One region of the Allobosea sp. RIT-PG3_2 genome, then DNA from elsewhere that is predicted to be linked to it. Evidence: riboswitches for the same ligand, from Rfam matches in the RefSeq annotation. Region 1 holds a riboswitch; each other region holds the start of a gene.
What was found. Region 1 has a riboswitch for thiamine pyrophosphate ahead of AC2FAN_RS15355 (LuxE/PaaK family acyltransferase). Riboswitches for the same ligand answer to the same signal wherever they lie in the genome.
Positions count from the first base shown of each region.

Region 2: it holds a riboswitch for thiamine pyrophosphate, as region 1 does, so the genes downstream of both, thiC (phosphomethylpyrimidine synthase ThiC) here and AC2FAN_RS15355 (LuxE/PaaK family acyltransferase) in region 1, are expected to answer to the same signal.
Region 3: it holds a riboswitch for thiamine pyrophosphate, as region 1 does, so the genes downstream of both, thiO (glycine oxidase ThiO) here and AC2FAN_RS15355 (LuxE/PaaK family acyltransferase) in region 1, are expected to answer to the same signal.

Region 1 is NZ_JBXWCA010000004.1:435,502-442,464, forward strand. It holds gene AC2FAN_RS15335 (ABC transporter substrate-binding protein) at 1-262, opposite strand, end outside; gene AC2FAN_RS15340 (ABC transporter permease) at 515-1,264, opposite strand; gene AC2FAN_RS15345 (ABC transporter ATP-binding protein) at 1,261-2,058, opposite strand; gene AC2FAN_RS15350 (acyl-CoA reductase) at 2,048-3,496, opposite strand; gene AC2FAN_RS15355 (LuxE/PaaK family acyltransferase) at 3,501-4,577, opposite strand; TPP riboswitch at 4,667-4,795, opposite strand; gene ggt (gamma-glutamyltransferase) at 4,934-6,610, shown strand; gene AC2FAN_RS15365 (2-hydroxyacid dehydrogenase) at 6,631-6,963, shown strand, end outside.
Region 2 is NZ_JBXWCA010000002.1:675,889-682,851, reverse strand. It holds gene AC2FAN_RS08805 (hypothetical protein) at 234-389, opposite strand; gene AC2FAN_RS08800 (OmpA family protein) at 1,255-2,163, shown strand; gene AC2FAN_RS08795 (hypothetical protein) at 2,602-2,799, shown strand; TPP riboswitch at 2,869-2,972, shown strand; gene thiC (phosphomethylpyrimidine synthase ThiC) at 3,050-4,927, shown strand; gene AC2FAN_RS08785 (hydroxyethylthiazole kinase) at 4,924-5,685, shown strand; gene AC2FAN_RS08780 (hypothetical protein) at 5,669-6,550, opposite strand; gene dnaK (molecular chaperone DnaK) at 6,871-6,963, shown strand, end outside.
Region 3 is NZ_JBXWCA010000001.1:867,208-874,170, reverse strand. It holds gene AC2FAN_RS03945 (NAD(P)/FAD-dependent oxidoreductase) at 1-915, shown strand, start outside; gene AC2FAN_RS03940 (DUF1236 domain-containing protein) at 1,412-1,837, shown strand; gene AC2FAN_RS03935 (hypothetical protein) at 1,912-2,190, shown strand; gene cls (cardiolipin synthase) at 2,732-4,066, shown strand; gene AC2FAN_RS03925 (hypothetical protein) at 4,196-4,480, opposite strand; tRNA gene AC2FAN_RS03920 (tRNA-Ser) at 4,895-4,985, opposite strand; TPP riboswitch at 5,196-5,297, shown strand; gene thiO (glycine oxidase ThiO) at 5,380-6,375, shown strand; gene thiS (sulfur carrier protein ThiS) at 6,359-6,556, shown strand; gene AC2FAN_RS03905 (thiazole synthase) at 6,558-6,963, shown strand, end outside.

The DNA of each region.
Region 1 (6,963 bases):
TGAAGACGTTCTGCGGATAGATGTTGTAGATCGCGACCAGCTTCTCGCCCTTGTCGAGCGCGAGATAGAGCGAGGCGGGGTCGGTGAAGGCGATGTCGGCCTGGCCCGTCAGCATGTTCTGGATCGCCGCTCCGCCGCCATTGCCGGGCACATAGTCGAGCGCGATGCCCTTGGCCTTGAAGAAGCCCTTGTCCGGCTCGGCGAGCAGGTTGGTGATCTCGCTGATCGGCTGGCTCCAGCCGGCGACGGTGAATTTCTCCAAGGGTTGGGCCTGAGGCGAAGTCCAAGCGGACAGCAAGAGCGCGACCGCTGCCGCTAGGCTCGCCGTCATCCCGGACAAGCGGCCCTCGGGTCCGACTTTCGGTCGGCCCAAGGACAGGCGCAGCCGCGCAGATCCGGGATCCATCGTAGAGCGCGGAGCCCTGCGATGGATCCCGGCGCTCCGCTTCGCTGCGGCCGGGATGACGAGCCCTGTTCTGAGAATACGAGCAAGAGCAGGGAAGATGGACATGGTCTAACCTTTCGAGAAGCGATGCAGGACGCGGCGCTCCAGCACGCGCACGGCCTCGTAGAGCAGCATTCCGAGCGCGGTGATCACGACGAAGAGCGCGAAGATCAGGCTCGAATCCATCACGCTCTGGGCGGCGATGATGGAGGCGCCCAGCCCGACGCGCCCGCCGACGAACTCGCCGACCACCGCGCCGACCAGCGCCAGCACGACTGCGACGCGCAGGCCCGCCATGATGACGGGCAGCGCCGCCGGCAGCTTCAGGCGCAGCAGGGTCTGCAAGCGGCTGGCGCGGAGCATGCGGAAGAGTTCGCGCCGGGCCGGGTCGACCTCGGTCAACCCGGTCAGCGTGTTCTCCATCAGCGGGAAGAAGCAGATCAGCGCGGTGATGACGACGGTCGGCGTCATGCCGAAGCCGAACCAGATGATGAAGAGAGGGCCGAGCGCGAGCTTGGGCACGAGCTGGCTCGCCAGCACATAGGGGTGCAGCAGGCGCCCGAGCATAGGGACTTCCGCGAGCAGGATGCCGACGCCGAGGCCGACGATGGTGCCGATGCCCAGGCCCAGCATCATCTCTGCGGCTGTCACGGCGAGATGCGGCCAGAGCCGGCCGGTGGCGATCTCGCTCCACAGCGTCGCCAGCACGGCCGAGGGTGGTGGCAGGACGAGGGCGGAGAGCCCGCCGAGCCGGCACCAGGCTTCCCAGCCGGCGAGCAGGGCGAGAAGCAGCAGGAAGGAGGGGAGGCGCGCCGTCATGCCGCCGGCCTCCGGCTTGCGATAGCCCCGGGTTCGCCATCCATGGCGTCGCGCAGTTCGCGGCAGGCGGCCGTGAATGTGGGTGCATAGCGCATGTCGCGATGGCGCGGGCGCGGCAGCTCGATTCGGCGCGCATGGGTGAGGCGGCCCGCCGCCATCACCGCGACCTTGTCGGCGAGATAGACGGCCTCGGCGATATCATGGGTGACGAAGAGCGCCGTCGTGCCATGGAGCGCGCAGAGCCGCAACAGGTCGTCCTGCAATTCCTCGCGGGTCAGGGCGTCGAGTGCCGCGAAGGGCTCGTCGAGCAGCAGCAAATCCGGTTCGCCGATCAGCGCGCGGGCGACGGCGACGCGGCTCTGCTGGCCACCAGAGAGTTCGGTGGGGCGGCGGCTAGAGAAATCTGCGAGGCCGACACGCTCAAGCAGGTCGAACGCAGCATCCTTATCGGTGACGGTCGGACGGCGCTTCAGCGAGATCGGCAGCAGGACATTGTCGAGAGCGCTCAGCCAGTCGAGCAGGGTCGGGGCCTGGAAGACGAAGCCGGCGCGGAGGCTCGGGCCATGCAGCGCCTCGCCGCCAATGCGGATGGCGCCCTCGCTTGGCACGAGCAGGCCGGCGGCGAGCTTGAGCAGCGTGGTCTTGCCGCAGCCGCTGCGGCCGAGCAGGCAATGGATCTCGCCGCGCGGGATGACCCAGTCGACGCCATCGACGATGGCCGGGCCGCCCGCGTCATAACGGAAGGCGACCCGCTCGATCGCGACGAAGCCGGGGGTGGCGGGGTCAGTCGACATAGGGCGCGAACCCTTCTGCCGCGGTTTCCGCGCCGTGCTCGATCTCGGTCAGGGTGATCAAGTCGAGCAGGCTGAAGCGCCCGTCATGATGCCAGCCGGCTTCCGGGGCGGTCATGCGGTCGAACGGGGCGATGCGGGTGACGCCAACCTCAGCCAACTGCTCCGCGAGCCGGAACAACCTCTCCGGCGCGGCGGCTACCCCGGCCGTCTGCAGGAAGTTGCGATAGGGCGCGATGAGGGCCGGGATCTCGTCGAGGCTGTCGACCGAAACCAGTTTGAGCGTGCGGTTGAGGCCTGTCGGACTCAGGTCCTCGGGCGTCTCGACATGGGCGACGCTCCACGAATCGGTGGGCTCGCCAAGGAGTTCTGCGGCGCCTTTCAGTGCGCCCATCTCCTGCGCGCTGCGCCAAGCCGTGATGGAGGCGGATTCGGCCGGCGAAAGCGCGCGACGGGGGTGGCGATGGGCGAGGGCGGCGAGTTCCTGCGCGACATGGCGAGCGAATTCTGCGGGGCTGACCCGCCCGCCGCGCTCGACGAAAAGCATCTGCGGGGAATAGCAGCCCTGCTGCTCGTAGCGGGCGACGTCATGAGCGGCGAGGCGGGCCAGCGCGGGTGCCTTGCGGCTATCGAGCGCCTCGCGCGCGACGACCCCGAAGCCGATCTTGTGGCCATGCGGCAGGAAGCGCGTGGTGATCGGCAGCTTGGCGCGCAGCGCCGTAAGCGTATCGTTGCCGCCATAGGCCATCACGGTGTCGGCCGCGCGCAGAAAAACGGGTTCGGCCGGTGCTTCGCCGCCCTTCCACCAGGTAATGGCGAGGCATTCGCCGAGTTCGGGGTCGATCTCGGCGATCAGGCTAGCGAACCAGCCCGCCGTCAGCGGCTCGGCCGAGGCGAGTTTGCCGATCGTGCCGGCCTTGACCAACAGCCCGCAAATCAGGCTCCAGAGCGAAAGCGCCGGCACATTGCCGGCCCAGACATGCAGCAGCAGCTCCGGGCCGCGGGCGCGCAGGTAGCCGCCCTTGGGCGTCGGCTGGAAGCCGTCGAGCATGGCGGGATTGGCGAAATCCTCGGCCAGGAAGCGCAGGAGCTGCGGGCGCCGGAAGGTTTTCAGATAACTCGTGAGGCCGAGACGCACCGTCTCGCGGTCGTAACCGGTGACGATCGGCAGGAGATGCTCGGCCTTGCGCCGCAGCGGATGCTCGCGGTGGAGCAGGCGCGCGATGACGGCGTCGATCGCAGCGACGATGCGCGCGACCGGCATCGTCCTCAGCCGCATGCGGGCGTTGTCGCGCACATGGTCGCAGAGAGCAGCCGCCTGAGCCTCGTCCAGCTCCGGCAGCGCGATGGTTGCGCTCTCGCCCCAGGCGCTGTGGCTGATTTCTCGCCAGCGCAGCGCCTCGCGATTCAGGCCCGGCAGATGGCCCGCATATTCGATCACCCTATCAGCCTCGCGCTGCGGCCAGGAATTCGGCGACCGCGACCGAGCAGCCCTTCGAGGCCTCGCCATCGACCCGGCCGAGCAGCTTGAATCCGCCCGGGACGATCTCGCCGGCGTCCTCGGTCAGGATCGCCGAGACGCAGTTGAAATGCGCGAGGTCGTGATGGACGATCACGCCACGCTCGCCCTCGGGCAGGTCGGTGCCGGTCAGCGGATCGACGACGCGGCTGCGAATCCAGTGCGGGCCGGATTTGATCGAGGGGCAGACGGCATTGCCGTCGTCATAGAGCTGGGAGCTCAGCTCGGTCATCCCGTACATGTTGATGCAGGCCGAGCGCGGCACGCCAAAAGCGAGGCTAAGACCGTCATAGAACTCGTCGGGTCCCGGCTCGCGCGATTGGCCCTTGAAGCCGCCGGTGTCGAGGATGCGGCTGCCTTCGGGCAGGGCGAAGCGCCGGCCGTTCGCCGCGAGCGCGTCCAGCACCGGAACGAAGGAATAGCTCGCCCCGAGCAGGGCATAGGGCTCGCCGCTCTTCTCCGCTTGCTCCAGCGCCGACAAAAGGCCGTCGAGGTCGAGACCCGACGAGCCGACGAACACCTCCGAATCGGGCGTGCCGCATTCGCGTCGGGCGAGCCCGAGATAATGCGCGAGCGAGGAGTTCGGCAGGGTGGTTTCGTCGGGGAAGAGGATGCCCATGCGGATGCGCTCGCGGCCCCGCATGAAACGCTCACGGAAGTTCACCAGCATCGAGCGGCTCCAGACGGCGAGCGTCGGGTGGTAGCTGCGGCCGCGTATCCCTTGCGTCGTGCCGCTGGTCATGAAAACGCGCTCGGCCGCTTCCGGCGGGCTGCAGCTCAGCGTCAGGTCCTTGAAGGCGGTGATCGGCACGGCCGGGATGTCGCGCCAGCGCCTGACCGAGAGCGGCGTGCGGCCGCGCTGCAGGCAGAAGCGCTTGTAGGGCTCGTTGTTGCGGAACTGATACGCGAAGACCTTCAGCGCCATCGCCTCGAATTCGGCATCCGACGCATCGGGGAGCGCGATGAACGCCAACAGCGCGTCGATGATCTCGGCTTGCGTCATCTTAAGCCCGCTCCTGCCCGACCCGCCGGCTTGCCCGGACGGAATCGATCGCGATGAGGACCACATGCGCAGCTGGAATCGGGGCCTCGATGGCCGCCTGTCCCGCATCCCTACGCCGGTATGATCCGGATCAGGTTCGGAGGGTCACCGCGTTGCCGAGCTCGAAAGCCCCGCGGGCGGAATCTCAGCCTCCTAGCGAGGCCCCCCTGGGAACAGGGTTTAGGTGGGGCCTCGGCCCCTGCCTTGTCAAGCGTTGCCGGCACAAGGCCGCCGATTGTGGGTGAGTGGCCCGAACATGGCGCGCATGCCGAAGAAGAGGCTCGACGTCGGGCCGCAAAAGCGTTGATGTGCCGCCCATGAACGTTTCCGCTCCGCCGCCCCGCATCGCCTCTTTCACCTGCGAGAAGAAGCCGGCCACCGGCTCGCGCGGGATGGTCGTCACCAATCATCCGCTCGCCTCGGCGGCGGGCGCGCAGATGCTGCTAGCCGGTGGCAATGCGATCGACGCCGCGGTCGCCTCGCTGTTCGCGTTGACGGTGGTGGAACCGATGATGGTCGGCATCCTCGGCGGCGGCCTGAGCCATATCCGCCTCGTCGATGGCCGCCATGTCGTGATCGACAATCTCTCGACAGCGCCGGGCCATGCGACGGCGGACATGTACGATTGCCTCTCAGACGAGATCGGCAAGCAGCGCGATACGCGCGACCGGGAGAATTTGATCGGGGCCAAGGCGGTCGCGGTTCCCGGCGCGTTGAAGGGGTGGTGCGAGGCGCTCGCCCGTTTCGGCACGTTGCCGCTGGCAGAGGTGCTGCAGCCGGCCATCGGGCTGGCCGAGCAGGGCTTCGTCGTCACGCCCTATCTCTCGAACTGCATCACCGACAACGCCGCCGATCTCGCTGAAGATCCCGGCCTTGCGGCAATGCTGCTGCCGGGCGGCCAGCCGCTCCAGCCCGGCACAAGGCTGGTCCAGTCAGACTATGCCGCGAGCCTGAGGCTGATCGCGGCAGAAGGGCCGCAGGCACTCTATGGCGGGCGGCTCGGAAGGGCGCTGACCGACTACATGGCTGCCCATGCCGGGCTGATCGATCAGACCGATCTCGCCAATTACAGCATCGAATTGCGCGAGCCGATCCGTGGCTCCTATCGCGGCTATGAGATCGTCGGCCCGCCGCCGCCTTCCTCCTCCGGCGTGCACATCACGCAGATGCTCAACATCCTCGAAGGCTACGATATCGGCGCGCTCGGCTTCGGCTCGACGGACGCGGTGCATCTGCTGGCCGAGGCGCTGAAGATCGCCTTCGCCGACCGGGCAGTGGCGACGGCCGATCCGGCCTTCGTCAAGGTCCCGGTCAATAAGTTGATCGACAAGGCCTATGCCGACGAGCGCCGCGCCCTGATCGCGGTGGGCGAGGCGAAGAGCTGGACGGCCGGACTGTCAGGCGGCGAATCCGCCGATACGACCCATGTCACCGTGGCCGATGCACAGGGCAACGTCGTCAGCGCGACGCAGACGATCAACGGGCTGTTCGGCGCCTGCGTCCAGATTCCCGGCACCGGGATGATCGCCAACAACTACATGTTCAACTTCGATCCGCATCCCGGCCGGGCGCTTTCGATCGCGCCAGGCAAGCGGGTTTTCACCTCGATGGCGCCGATGATGGCGCTGAAGGGCGGGAAAATCGCTTTCGCGCTCGGCCTGCCGGGGGCGCTGCGCATCTTTCCCTCCGCATTGCAGGCGATCGTCAACCTGATCGACCATCGCATGACCTTGCAGGAGGCGGTCGAGGCGCCGCGCGTCTGGACCGAGGGCGGCGTGCTTGAACTCGAGGAAGCCATCCCCGAGGCGGTGGCACAGGAACTCGCGGCACGCGGCCATCGCGTCGTGCGCTCGCCGCGCGTCGCAGGCGGCATGAACGCCATCGCCTTCAATGCGGATGGCACGCTGACCGGGGCCGCCTGCTGGCGCGCCGATGGCACGCCGGTTGCCATCTCGGGCGGGCTTGCCCGTGCCGGCGCACGCTTCACCATCTGACCGTATTCCCGGAAAATTCAATGCCCGAGACCATCGTCCTCCTCGACATGACCAGCCCCGAGCGCGCCGAGCGCATGCGGGCGCTGCTCCCGCCCGGCTTCGTGTTCACCCACGGCACGGCGCGCGGCGACGATCATATGAAGCAGATCATCGCCGAGGCCGATTACGCGATCTCGGGCCAGGTCGGCGTCTCGCGGGAGGTGCTGGGCGCAGCGAGGAAGCTGAAGCTGCTGCATAAATGGGGCGTCGGCTACGACAATATCGACATTGCCGCCGCAAAGGATCTCGGCATCACCGTGGCGCGCACCACCGGCTCCAATTCCGTGCCGGTGGCCGAATTCGCGCTCGGGCTG
Region 2 (6,963 bases), on a different contig from region 1:
GGAATTGTAATGCGCACGAAAAGCTGGTTGCTGGTCGGGACCGTCCTGCCTGCCCTCGTCCTTTCGCAGGCCGGACAAGCCTTCGCTCAAGCCGGGCTGCAACTCGTCCAGGCCCCGGCTCCCGGCGACGAAGAGCCCGGGCGCGGGCCGCGCCAGCGGCCGCAGGAGCCGCGTCCACCGGGAGCGCAGCCGGGCCAGCGCGGGCCGGAGCGCCCAGCGGTTCCCGGCGCGCCTCAAGCGCCGCGCCCGCCGCAGCCGCCCGCCATCCCCGCGCCGCCGCCACCCGCCGCTCCCCAGCCGCGCGCCGAGCCGCCGGCCGCCCGTCCGCAGCCGCAACGCCCGGCCATGCCGAGCGAGGCTCCGGCGCAGCCGCGTCCCGCCCCGAACATGGCGCCCGCACCCGGCCAGCCTCCGGCAGCGCGCCCGACGCCACCGCGACCGCCGGCCGAACCTACCGTGCCGACGCCGCCGCGCGCCGCGCCTTCCCAGCCGCCTGCACCGCCGGCCTCCGCTCCTGGCGCACAGCCCGGCCAGCGCCCGCAAGCGGCTCCGCCTCCTGCTCCCGCCCAGCCGGGCTCCCCGCCATCGGCCGTTCCGCGCGGTGGCCCGGCCGTGCCTCCCTCGGCAGCTCCATCTCAGCCTCGTCCTCCGGCGGCTGCGCCGCAGCCCGGCACCGCACCCTCCGCTCCCGCCGGGCAGCCGCGCCCGACGCCGGGAACGCCGCCGGCTGCCGCTCCCGCGCCGGCTCAGCCGGGTGCCGGAGCTGCGCCTTCGGCCGTTCCGCGTGGCGGCCCGGCCGTGCCACCCTCGGCTGCGCCGCCCCAAGCCCGTCCGCCGGCCGCAGCACCGCAGCCCGTGGCGCCTCCGGCCGCAGCGCCCGGCGGTCCCGCCGCCCCTGCGCAACCGGGCGCAACCGCTCCGACTCCGCCCGCGGGTGCGGCTCCGGTTCAGCCGCCGCGCCCCGCTCCGGGAGCGCCTCCGGCGGCGGCTCCGGGTGCTCCGGCCCAGCCCGGCGCCACAGCCCCGATTCCGCCCGCTGGTGCCGCGCCGGGACGTCCCGCGCCCGGAGCGCCGCCATCCGCTGCACAACCGGGTGTTGCTCCCGCCCCTGTTCAGCCCGGCATTGCTCCAGGTCAGCCGCCCGCCGGTGGGGCTTTCCCGACTCAGCCGCCCCAGCGCGAAGGTCGTCGCGGCGGCATCTCGCCCGGCGTCGCAGGTGCGATCGGCCTCGGCGCCGGCGTCATCGGCGGCATCATGGCGACGCAGGGCGCGCAGCGCTTCGAGGATATCCGCAGCCGCCGCGAGGAGCGCCGCGAGGGTGACGTCACCATCATCCGCGAGCCCGGCCGCACCATCATCCGCGACGATGACGGCCGCGCCATCATCCGCCGCGACGAGGATCAGCGTTTCCGCGATCTCGGTTGGCAGGGCCGCTCCGAGCGCCGCGGCGACGAGAACCGCATGGTCTTCGAGCGCCCCGACGGCACGCGCATCGTCACCGTCACGGACGAGGAGGGCCGTCTGATCCGCCGCACCCGCATCGACCGCGACAATCGCGAGGTGATCATCATCGACAACACGCTGCGCGACCGTCCCGGCCGTTTCGCCGACGATGTCGTCGTGCTGCCGGCGCCGCCGCTGCCGATCCCGCGCGAGCGCTATATCGTCGATGCCGATCAGGCCGACGAGGCGCTGATCTACGAGACGATCACGGCGCCGCCGATCGCCGCGATCCCGCGTCGCTACACGCTGGACGAGGTCCGCTACTCGCCGGATCTGCGCGCCCGCATGCGCAGCGTCGACATCGACACGATCACCTTCGACACCGGTTCCTGGCAGATCGCGCCCGAACAGGCGCAGCGCCTGTCCGTGATCGCGGACTCCGTCCGGCGCGCCCTGCAGCGCGCGCCCAACGAGGTCTTCCTCGTCGAGGGACATACCGACGCCGTCGGCGCCGATGTCGATAATCTCTCGCTCTCGGATCGCCGCGCGCAGTCCGTCGCCGAGATCCTGACGCGCGATTTCCAGATCCCGCCGGAGAACCTGACGACGCAGGGCTATGGCGAGCAGTATCTGAAGATCAACACGCAGGACGCGGCACGCGAGAACCGGCGCGTGACGCTGCGGCGCATCACGCCGCTGCTCAGCGGCCAGAACCAGTGACGATGGGAACGGGGCTGCTCGACGAGCGGCCCCGTTCTTACCTGGACGCAGGGAACTGCCGCCTTCTGCGGCGGTTTCATCTCCCGGAGGACAAGCCGAAGGGAGGTTCAGTCATGAAAAAGCTTGATCTGGTGATGCCGGCCTGATGATGGCGGGCTCGTTTGCGGCGCTTCCGGCACTGGCTCAGAGTGCTCCTGCCGCCGTGAAGCAGCGGGCGCCGGGTGTGCCGCTGGCTCCTCGCGCAGGCGAGGCCGTTCGCGCGCCAGCCAGTGAGAGGCCCGTGCCGCGCACGGAAATCCGCGCCCCGCGCGACGACCGCGCACAGGCGGCGCCGCAGCCAAATCGCGACCCGCCGATGCCGCGCCCGGTGCCGTCGATCAGCGCGCCCTGAGCGGGGCCGTTCAGGATTTGGCAAGGTCGGCGAACTAGCGTCGCCGTATGAGCGACGCCGTTTCCCTTGCCCGCAGCATCGTCACGATGCAGACCGCCTCGACGCAGCACGCACTGTCCGTCGAGATGATCAAACAGAACGCGCAGGCCGATCAGGGCCTCGTCGCCATGCTCCAGCAGAGCGTCGAACAGATACAGGCGACGCTTCCGGCCGGGCAGGGCGCCCTGGTCGACCTGACGGCCTGATCCACTTCCATCCTCCAATCGTTCGTCACGCAGCCCGTTGCCAAGCGGCGGCGCTACGCCTAACCTCGGTGCTGTTCCGAGGGGTGCTCGCAAGAGCTGAGATGGCCTGACCGCCGAACCCATCGAACCTGATCCGGGTCATACCGGCGGAGGGACTGGAACGCGGGTTAGAGTCGAATCGTGCCCGCAGACAGCGACTGGACCGCTTTCAAGCCCGGATCTCCTGACCTGTATCAAGGAGGAGATCCTCATGAATGCCCACACCAAAACCCTGAAGAACAGCGTCAAGGCCGCGCCGCAAAGTGTGACGACCGGCCCGATCATCGGTTCGCGCAAGATCTATGTCGCGCCGCCGGATCATCCGGAGATGCGCGTGCCCTTTCGCGAGGTCATGCTGACCACCGATGCCGAGCCGCCGGTGCGGATCTACGATCCCTCCGGCCCGTTCACCGAGACCGACGCCCGAATCGACCTGAATGCCGGCCTGGCCCAGCCGCGCCGCGCTTGGCTCGATGCGCGCGGCTTCCAGACCGTGCCCGGCCGCACAGTCACGGCCGCCGATAACGGCCATATCAGCGAGGCGCAGCTCGTTCCCGCCTGCCCGGCCGCGCGCCCGATCCTCGAGGCGAAGCCGGGCCAGATGACGACGCAATACGAGTTCGCGAAGGCCGGCATCGTCACGCCCGAGATGATCTATGTCGCCCATCGCGAGAATCTCGGCCGCGCCGCCATGCTGGAAGGTGCCAGGGAGCGCCATGCCGATGGCGAGAGCTTCGGCGCCTCGGTGCCGGAATTCGTCACGCCCGAATTCGTCCGCGAGGAGATCGCGCGCGGCCGCGCCATCATCCCGGCCAACATCAACCACCCCGAGCTGGAGCCGATAGCGATCGGCCGCAACTTCCTGGTCAAGATCAACGCCAATATCGGCAATTCCGCCGTGACCTCGGGCGCGGCCGAGGAGGTCGAGAAGCTGGTCTGGGCGATACGCTGGGGCGCCGACACCGTCATGGACCTGTCGACCGGCCGCAACATCCACAACATCCGCTCCTGGATCCTGCGCAATTCGCCGGTCCCCATCGGCACGGTGCCGATCTATCAGGCGCTGGAGAAGGTCGGCGGCGATCCGATCAAGCTCGACTGGGAGGTGTTCAAGGACACGCTGGTCGAGCAGGCCGAGCAGGGCGTCGACTACTTCACCATCCACGCCGGCGTGAGATTGCCCTATGTTCCGCTGACGGCATCCCGCGTCACCGGCATCGTCTCGCGCGGCGGCTCGATCATGGCGCGCTGGTGCCTGGCGCATCACCGCGAGAGCTTCCTCTACGAGCGTTTCGACGAGATCTGCGAGATCATGCGCAAATACGACGTCTCGTTCTCGCTCGGCGACGGATTGCGCCCCGGTTCGATCGCCGACGCCAACGACCGCGCCCAGTTCGCCGAGCTGGAGACGCTGGGCGAGCTCACCAAGATCGCCTGGGACAAGGGCTGTCAGGTCATGATCGAGGGCCCCGGCCACGTGCCGATGCACAAGATCAAGGAGAACATGGACAAGCAGCTCCGTGAATGCGGCGAGGCGCCCTTCTACACGCTGGGACCGCTGACCACCGATATCGCGCCGGGCTACGACCACATCACCTCCGGCATCGGCGCGGCGATGATCGGCTGGTATGGCTGCGCCATGCTCTGCTACGTCACGCCGAAGGAGCATCTCGGCCTGCCCGACCGCGACGACGTCAAGACCGGCGTCATCACCTATCGGATCGCGGCGCACGCCGCCGACCTCGCCAAGGGCCATCCGGCCGCGAAGATCAGGGACGATGCGCTCTCCCGCGCCCGCTTCGACTTCCGCTGGGAGGACCAGTTCAATCTCGCGCTTGATCCCGACACGGCGCGCGCCTACCACGACGAGACCTTGCCGAAGGACGCTCATAAGGTCGCGCATTTCTGCTCGATGTGCGGGCCGAAGTTCTGCTCGATGAAGATCACGCAGGACCTGCGCGCCGAGGTTCTGGCGATGAGCGACAATGAGCGCGCCAATCTCGAAGCGATGGCAGCAGACGGCATGGCCGCCAAGTCGAAGGAATTCCTCGACAAGGGCGGCAGCATCTATCTACCAGCGGCGGAATGAGCAGCGAGAACGATAGTCTCGACGCGGCGCAGGTCGCGTCGATCCTCGCGCGGGTGGCCAAGCGCCGCCCGCGCATCCATTGCCTGACCAATACGGTGGCGCAGAACGTCACCGCCAACATGCTGCTCGCCTTCGGGGCCGTGCCCTCGATGGCCGGTCATCCCGACGAGGTCGCGGCCGTCGCCGCCGGGGCCGGCGCGATCCTGATCAATCTCGGCACGATCAGCCCGGAGGGCGAGCGCGCCATCCCAAAGCTCGTCGGTGTCGCGCGCGAACGCGGCATCCCTCTCGTGCTCGACCCCGTTTTCGTCGAGCTGTCGCCGCTCAGACTGGGTTTGGCCGAGGCGATCCTGCGCTTGCCGGGCGTCACCGTGCGTGGCAACGCCACGGAAATGGCGGCGCTCGATGCCGTCATGCGGCGGGCGGATGACGTCCTGCGCGTGACGACAGGCAAGGTCGACCGCATCGAGGGCGATGGGCGCAGCTTCTCGATCGGCCATGGCCATGAATTGATGACGAAAGTCACGGGGCTCGGCTGCGCATCGAGCGCGCTGGTCGCCGCCTGCCGGGCGGTCGAGCCGGATGCCGCCGTCGCGGCAGCCGCCGCGCTGACGGCTTATGGGATCGCGGGCGAAGTCGCCGCCGAACGCGCGGCTGGACCGGGCAGCTTCGCGATGCTTCTGATCGACGCTCTCGCCGGGCTCGACGAAGCGACATTGGCCAAGCGGATGGGCCGGGACCCTACTGCGTCGGCGTGAGCGAGAGCGGCGCCGGCCTCGGCGTTGCCGGGCGCGGCTTCGGCTTGGCGGCCGGCTTGGGCTCGGTGTTGAGGCCGAGGCGGGCACGCAGCCCGGCGGCGCGCGCCTCGGTGATCCGCGCTGCGCAGAACCCCACCTGACCCTCGCGCTGGAAATCGCGGCAGATCATCTCGCGCTCGGCCGAGAAGCCCGCCTGCTCGCGGGCGATCGTGCGCTGCTCGACCGCGTCGGACTTCGCGGTCAACGTCTTGTAGCCTTCGCGGACGGCTCGCTCGGCCGCACCGCGGGCCCGTTCGATCTCCTTGGCCTGGGCGGCGGCTGTGCGCGCGTCCGGCCCCCACAGGCCACGCGGGTCGATGCGGCATTGCGCGGCCTCGACGACGCAGGGCTCCGTCGGCTCCACGACGAGGAAGGCGCCGTCGAGCACATCGAAGACGATCGGGCAGATCGGAGCTTCCAACCGATAGCGCGGCACCCCGGCCGGACGGCCCAATGCCGTGACCGGAACCGGATTTTCGCCGAAGGAAACGGCGCAGGGCTCGACCAGATTGGCGGGCTGGAAGCCGTCGAGATTGAGCTTCATCCCGAATCCGCCTGCCGTTTTGGTGAAGATCGCCTCGCCGTGATGGCCGTTGCGATGCAGGACCTTGCCGAGGATCGCATCCTCGCCGGCGATCTTGATCGCCGGCATGCTCTGCGGGCGCGGCTGGGCGGGCGCCCCCGATTGCGGCGGGGCCGCCTGTTGCGCGCCCGGTGCATTGAACGGCTGCGCGCCCGGCAATTGCAGGGGCTGCGCCTGCGCACAGGCGGTCATCGCGGCTAAAGCAGCCGCCAAAGCGAGGATGAGGCGCGTCGATCGGCTCATGGCTGTCCATGCGCTAACGGAACGGCCTTCCTGCATGAAGGGCGGCATCGGGATGCGCAAGGGCGGCGAGGCCACAGTCGCGCCTGAAAGCACGAATCCGGCCGCAAAGCCCGAAATCCCCGTTTCTTATTCGGCTCGCCTGTCTTGCAAGGGTGGGAACACCCTCACTATATACGCCGCCAAGGGGCGGTTTAACCACCGTCAAACGTGGAATGCCGGTTCGTTCGCCGCTGAAGCGGGGGCGGTCCGGTCCATGGGCCGGCAGGTGACGGGAATGCGTCGCCGGCCGGCGATCTGCTCAATCGAAAGGGATCCCATCCATGGGTAAAGTCATTGGTATCGACCTCGGCACGACCAACAGCTGCGTTGCAGTGATGGAAGGCACCACGCCGAAGGTCATCGAGAATTCGGAA
Region 3 (6,963 bases), on a different contig from region 1:
CTGCCGCTGATCGAGCGCAGTATCTCGGAACACCGGCACTGGACGAAAGCCGCCGGCACCGAAGCGCTGATGCGGGGGGAGGGGTGGATCGAGCTCTACCGCAACCCTCGCGCCCTTGAGCAGGCGGTCCGTACTGCGACTGAGCTGCAGCGCTACGGGCTCACCTATGATGTGCTCGAGCTGGGCGCGTTACGCAGCCGCGAGCCTGCTTTGCTGTCCGGCGCCGTGGCCGGTGCGTTGCATTGGCGCGACCCCGTCACCGTCAGCGATCCAGGCGCGGTGACGCGCGCCTATGCCGAGCTTTTCTGCGCGCGTGGCGGCGCGCTGACGAAGGCTGACGCTTTCGCCTTGCGTCACGAAGGCACGGAATGGCGCCTGCCGACCGATGCCGGAAACTGGCAGGCACCGGAACTCGTCGTCGCGCTGGGGCCTTGGTCGGGCGATTTCTGCGAGCGTTTCGGGTATCGCTTCCCGATCGGCTTCAAGCGCGGCTATCACATGCATTACGAGGCCGTGGACGAGGCGACGCCGCAGCATCCGCTTTGCGACGCGCAGGCCGGTTTCGTGTTGAGCCAGATGCGGCGCGGCATTCGCCTGACCACCGGCATCGAGCTCGCCGGCCGCGACGAGCCGTCGGATTCCTGGCAGCTCGACAGGGCGGAGCAGATCGCGCGGCGGATCATGCCGCTCGGCCGGCGCCTCGACGCCGAGCCCTGGCGCGGCGCGCGCCCCTGCCTGCCCGACATGCTGCCGGTCATCGGTCGCGCTCCCCGGCATCGCAACCTGTGGTTTGCGTTCGGCCATGCCCATCACGGCTTCACGCTGGGGCCGGCCACCGGGCGGCTTCTGGCGGAAGCGATGACAGGCTTGCCAACATTCTGTGACCTCGAGCCCTTCGCGGCCGATCGCTTCTAGGTGCGTATCGACTTCCGAGGAACAGGTGGCGCTCGCTTGCGCTGCTTCGGCTAACGGAGACAAGGCAAAGTTCGCCGGTCCAGAATGTAGGGCCCGCGCCTCGCCGTCGATCTGAACAGCAGCTCGATCCGTGGCCTGTGGCTGATCGACCACGATCACACCGACCTCGAACTTGCAGACGTCGGTCGTGTCCGCATCGGGCTGTGCGTGGTTTAGCCAGGAAGACCGTGCTCGGAATGACCAGCGCTGCAAATGCCAATCATTGCGGCCTCCCGAATGTACGCCGGTTTCAATCGATGCGTCGTTGTCACGCCAGGGTTTCCGCCGGGCACGCAAAGGTTTGCGCAAACGCCCAGGCAGAAATGGAAGCGGCGGCGGCACAACCTTGAGCAAGCGCTCGCGCTAAGCCTCTCATTATGAACGGTTATTCATGGAACACGCAATCCGGCCAGCCGTTTTGCTAAGCGGCGGGGGAGCCATCAAAGGGAGAAGTACCATGATCAAGAATCTTGTTGTGGTCGCCGCGCTGGCCATCGTTCCGGCGACCGCGTTCTCGCAGTCTAATTCTGGCGCGGCCGGTGGAGCCGCAAGCGGCGCGGCCACAGGTGCGGTCGGCGGCGCGATCGTCGGCGGACCGGCCGGGGCGGCCGTGGGTGCGGTCGGCGGTGCTGCTGCGGGCGCGATTGTCGGCGGAATCGCGGCCGACCAGCGCACCGAGTTCCGCACTTATGTGAGGGAACAGAAGATGCCGTCGGTGGCTTACCGCGAGAAGGTGGTCGTCGGCGCAACCTTGCCCGACACGGTCACCTATCGTGAGGTTCCGACCCGCTATGGCAAGACCGAATATCGCTACACGGTGATCAACGACCAGACCGTCCTGGTCGAGCCAAAGACACGCAAGATCGTTCAGATCATCGAATGATCAACGGGAGCCCACTCGTGACCGGGTGGGCTCCTTCGATCGGGTTCACCCTGATCAACCAAGGAGACAACGCCATGTTACGGCCAATCCTGATCGCCGCTGCTGTCGCGGCCACCGCCGCCTTCAGCGCTCCTGCCCAGGCGCAGGTCCAGTTCGAGTTCGGAATCGACCGGCCGGGATATGACGGCCCGCGCTATCACGAGCCCCGTGGCTACCGCTTTGCTGGGGAGCGGCGTGGCTTCCAGGGGCCCGCTGTGCTCGATGACGACGATGACGATTGCCGTATCGTCATAAAGCGTCGGGTCAATCGCTATGGCGAGGTTGTCGAGCGCCGTATGCGCATCTGCGACTGACGTCTGGCGCCGTGCAGCGGGTGTGTTGATTTCCAGAGCCCGCTGCTTGGCATGTGATTATCGCGATGCTTCTTTGAGGAGGAACCGATGCGAAAGTTAATCTTCGTTGCAGCAGCCATGCTGAGCTTCGGCTCGCCATCGACGTCCCAAGCCGCCCCTGTGGCAGGTCTGACGAGCCTGGAGGCGCCTGGCCATATCCAACAGATAAAGAATGGTGGCCACGGGTACAAAGGCCACAAGGGTTGGCACGGTTCGCGCCATTGGCACCATGGACATGGCTACGGTCGCTATTATGGGGGGCCGCCTCCGCATGCTCGCGCCTATGGCAGGCGAGCTCGCGACTTCGGCTATTATCGCTATTGGTAAGCCTGAGAGCGCCGGCCGCGATAGAACGCATTTCGCCCAGTTGCGCACCTGAAACCGACAGCAGCAAACCAAGACGCTGAAACGGTTTCGGGTGCTTGGGGTGGGTGGTCTTCTCTGGCTGGGGCAGCGCTGTGTTGGCTACGACACCTATCGTCTCGCAGGTTGCTTATACCTGATGCCGATCTTCGTTGAATTCGAGAACTTCGTTGCCGTACTGGCGGGGGGCCGCATGAAGTTCGCAAAATACCCTTTTGCCATTGCCGTTCTATCAGCTGCGGCCGGCGTCATCGGATGCCTGATCGTCGCCAACCTTATGCCTGAGCGGAGGGACCTGCAGCAGCCGCTGCCTCACCATCTCGCATCTTCCGACGATCAGTTCAGGACCTCGATGGGAGCACTTTTCGGCTCCAACGCCATCCCCGGCAACAAGGTCGAGACGCTCGTCAATGGGAACGAGATTTTCCCTTCCATGCTTCGTGCCATTCGCGGCGCCAAGAACACGATCACGTTCGAGACCTACATCTACTGGCGAGGCGATATCGCGGACCAATTCGCCGATGTGCTGTCTCAGAAGGCCCGCGATGGAGTGAGCGTGAAGGTTCTTCTCGACTGGGTTGGCAGCATCCCGATGGAGGAGAGGCTCATAGAGCGAATGCAGACGGCCGGCGTGGAGGTGGTCAAATTTCGTCCCGTCAAATGGAGCACGCTGGACCGGATCAACAACCGGACACACCGGAAGCTCCTCATCGTCGACGGCCGGATCGGGTTCACCGGCGGCGTCGGTATCGGTGACGAATGGAATGGCGATGCCAGGACTGCGGCCGAGTGGCGCGACAATCACTATCGGCTCGAAGGACCCGCGGTTTCGGAATTGCAGGCCGCGTTCGCCGAACACTGGATCGAGGCAACAGGCGAGTTATTGATGGGAGACCGGTTCTTCCCGTCCATCAAACCCGATGGACAGCTGGATGCCCAAGTCGTCGTCAGCTCGACTCATCAACGCAACGTCATGCATCTCATGCTGATGACGGCGCTTGCCGCGGCTCAAAAGAGCATCCGGATCGGCACCCCTTATTTCGTTCCTGACGCGATCACGCGACAGCAATTGCTGGAGGCGAGAAAGCGCGGCGTGGACATCGAAATCATCGTGCCGGGCGAGAGGACCGATGCGCGCCTTGTCCAGAAAGCATCGCGGCATTTTTGGGGAGAATTGCTCGAGGCCGGCATCAAGATCCATGAATTCGAGCCAACGATGTATCACTGCAAGCTCGTGATCGTCGACGACGTCTGGACCTCGGTAGGCTCCACCAACATCGACGAGCGCGCCCTTCGCCTGAACGACGAGGCGAACATCAATTTCTACGATCGGGAGTTCGCACGCCATCAGATCGCGATGTTCTTGTCCGATCTGAAGCGCTCGACACCCTACACGATAACCAAATGGCGACAGAGACCCATGAGCGAGAGATTCTCCGACTGGCTGGCAGGCCTTCTGCGCACACAGATTTAGGCGGCGGCAAGGGTGGATCATAGCAGGTGCCCGCTCATCGCGCTGGCCAACCCACCGGCACTTGAAGGGGCGAGGGGTTCTCGATTGATACCCGGTTTGGGCTATTGCCGCAGGCGAGACATCATGCGGTCAATGTTCTTGCTTATCTTCGGTTACATCGACGCGAATATCCAACGGGGTCGGCGTGTCTTCGGCGACGGCCAAGAACTGCTGCACTGCGCCCGACACCAGTGCAGCTCGGTCGCTCGTGCCCGACTTCCAAAGGCCGATGATGATGTGAGCCAAACGTTCCCGCTGAGCGGAAACCATGAGCGGATCCGAGATGGAATCGCTGCCAATCGCGCTCCACGCCTCTTCGAAACCTGCTTCCAACACGGCGAATTCTTCAGGCTCGACAAGGGAACGAAGTGGCATGGGTCTCGTTTGCTGCTCGATGAGGAAAGGGGTCTCTCATTGGAATGATTTTAAGTTAGCTCGCGACTAGCGATGTGTCGCCATGAATTTTAGCCGCCTCGACGTCCGGCTCTGGGGAGAGTGCTCGCGAATGTCGTGGCGTGTGTGACCCGCCCGTCCGGCGGCCTGTCATGCAGCTCGTAACGCTTGCTGCGCTGATCGCCCAGCGTCGAACTGTTTCGCCTCTATCACACACCTTGGCTCGACGGGTCGGGCTATCGAATCAATATCAATTGACGACGCAGGACCATCGACTTTCTGTCGAGCAGCCCCTGATGTTCCAAAGCCGGCCGTTGCGCGCTTTGTGAGACAGTTTTGTTAGAACCGTCGCGACTCGGGAAGTAAATACGCGATTTCAGGATGTTAGAGAGGGAGTGGCGGAGACGGAGGGATTCGAACCCTCGATACCCTTGTGGGGTATGCTCATTTAGCAAACGAGTGCCTTCAGCCTCTCGGCCACGTCTCCGGCGAGAGGCTCTATGCCCGATTGCAGCGCCCTTTGACAAGCCTTGCCGACAACTTCCTTCGGGTTCGCTGTGCATGTTGGCAGCAGAGGGCGCAGAGCACTCCTTCGCACGGGAGCGCTAGGTGGGCGGCGCCCCTCCAGGCGGCGCTCGTTGCAACGGCGTCTTGCGTCGGTTTGCCTTGCCCCGGGGTGATCCGCTTATTAGATTGCGTCTGTCCGTTGGGGTGCCGAAAGGCTGAGAGGTGCGCGTCGCGCCAACCCATCGCACCTGATCCGGGTAATGCCGGCGAAGGGAACGGTCTTCGGCTCGCAGACAAAGCTGCTCGCGCCTTTGGCCGCTGCCTTCCCGGGAGCAGGGAAAAGCATGGCGGCTGCATCCAGCCCTTATCGGAACATGAACGTCGCGGTGGTCGGCGCCGGTGTCGTTGGCCTTGCCTGCGCCACCGAACTGGTCGCGCGCGGGGCGCAGGTCACCATCCATGAGCGCGGCCCGCGCATCGGTGCCGCAGCCTGCTCATGGTATGCCGGCGGCATGCTCGCCCCTTGGTGCGAGGGCGAAAGCGCCGAGGAGCCGGTGATCCGGCTGGGCCATGAGGCAGCGGGCTGGTGGGAGCGGCACGCGGACGGGGTGGTTCGCCGGGGCACGCTCGTCGTCGCGCCGAGCCGTGATCGCTCGGAGCTGCGCCGCTTCGGCCAGCGCACCAGCCATTTCGAGGAGATCGATGGCGAGGCGATCGCTGGGCTGGAGCCCGATCTCGCCGGGCGCTTTTCGCGCGGGCTGTTCTTCGCTGACGAGGCGCATCTCGATCCGCGCAAGGCGATCGCGGCCTTGGCCGAACGCCTCCTTGCAAAGGGCGTGGCGGTGCATTTCGACAGCGCGGTCGAACCGGCCGATCTCGATGCCGAGATCGTCCTCGACTGTCGGGGGCTTTCGGCGCGCGACGTCCTGCCTGATCTGCGCGGCGTCAAGGGCGAGATGCTGTTGCTGAAGAGCGACGAGGTCCGCTTGTCGCGCCCCGTAAGGCTGCTGCATCCGCGCATCCCGCTCTACATCGTTCCGCGGGCCGGCGGCATCTTCATGGTCGGCGCGACGATGATCGAGAGCGGCGAGCGCAGCCGCATCTCGGCCCGCTCGATGCTGGAGCTGCTCGGCGCGGCCTATGCGCTGCATCCCGCCTTCGGTGAGGCGGAGGTCGTCGAGATCGGGACCGATGCGCGCCCGGCCTTCCCCGACAACCTGCCGCGGCTGACGCGCCGCGGCCGGGTGATCCATGTCAACGGGCTCTACCGTCACGGCTTCCTGCTCAGCCCCGCCATGGCGCGGATGGCGGCGGATGCCGTGATGAACCCGCAATCACGACCGGAGATGCTGCATGACCTTGCTGCTTAACGGCGCGCCGCAGGAGATCGCCGCGAAGACGCTGGCCGAGGCGCTGGCCGAGCTCGGCTATGCCGGCCGCATCGTCGCGACGGCGGTGAACGGCGATTTCGTGCCGGCTCGCAAGCGCGCTGAAGTGATCTTGAACGACGGCGACCGCATCGAGGTCGTCGCCCCGATGCAGGGAGGCTGAGATGGCATCCTTCTATGGCTTCGAGCCGCAAAACCCGCTTTTCCTCGGCACGGCGCAATATCCGTCGCCCGCCATCCTCGCCGAGGCGGTGAAGCGCTCCGGCGTCGAGGTCGTCACCGTTTCGCTGCGCCGGGAATCGTCCGGTGGCGCGGCGGGGCAGGCGTTCTGGGCGCTCATCCGCGAGCTCGGCGTCAAGGTGCTGCCGAACACAGCGGGCTGCCACACGGTGAAAGAGGCGGTGACCACGGCGCAGATGGCCCGCGAGGTCTTCGGCACCGACTGGATCAAGCTCGAGGTCATCGGCGAGGACGACACGCTTCAGCCGGATGTGATCGCGCTGGTCGAAGCCGCCCGCATCCTCGCCGATGACGGCTTCAAGGTCTTCCCCTACACGACAGAGGACATCG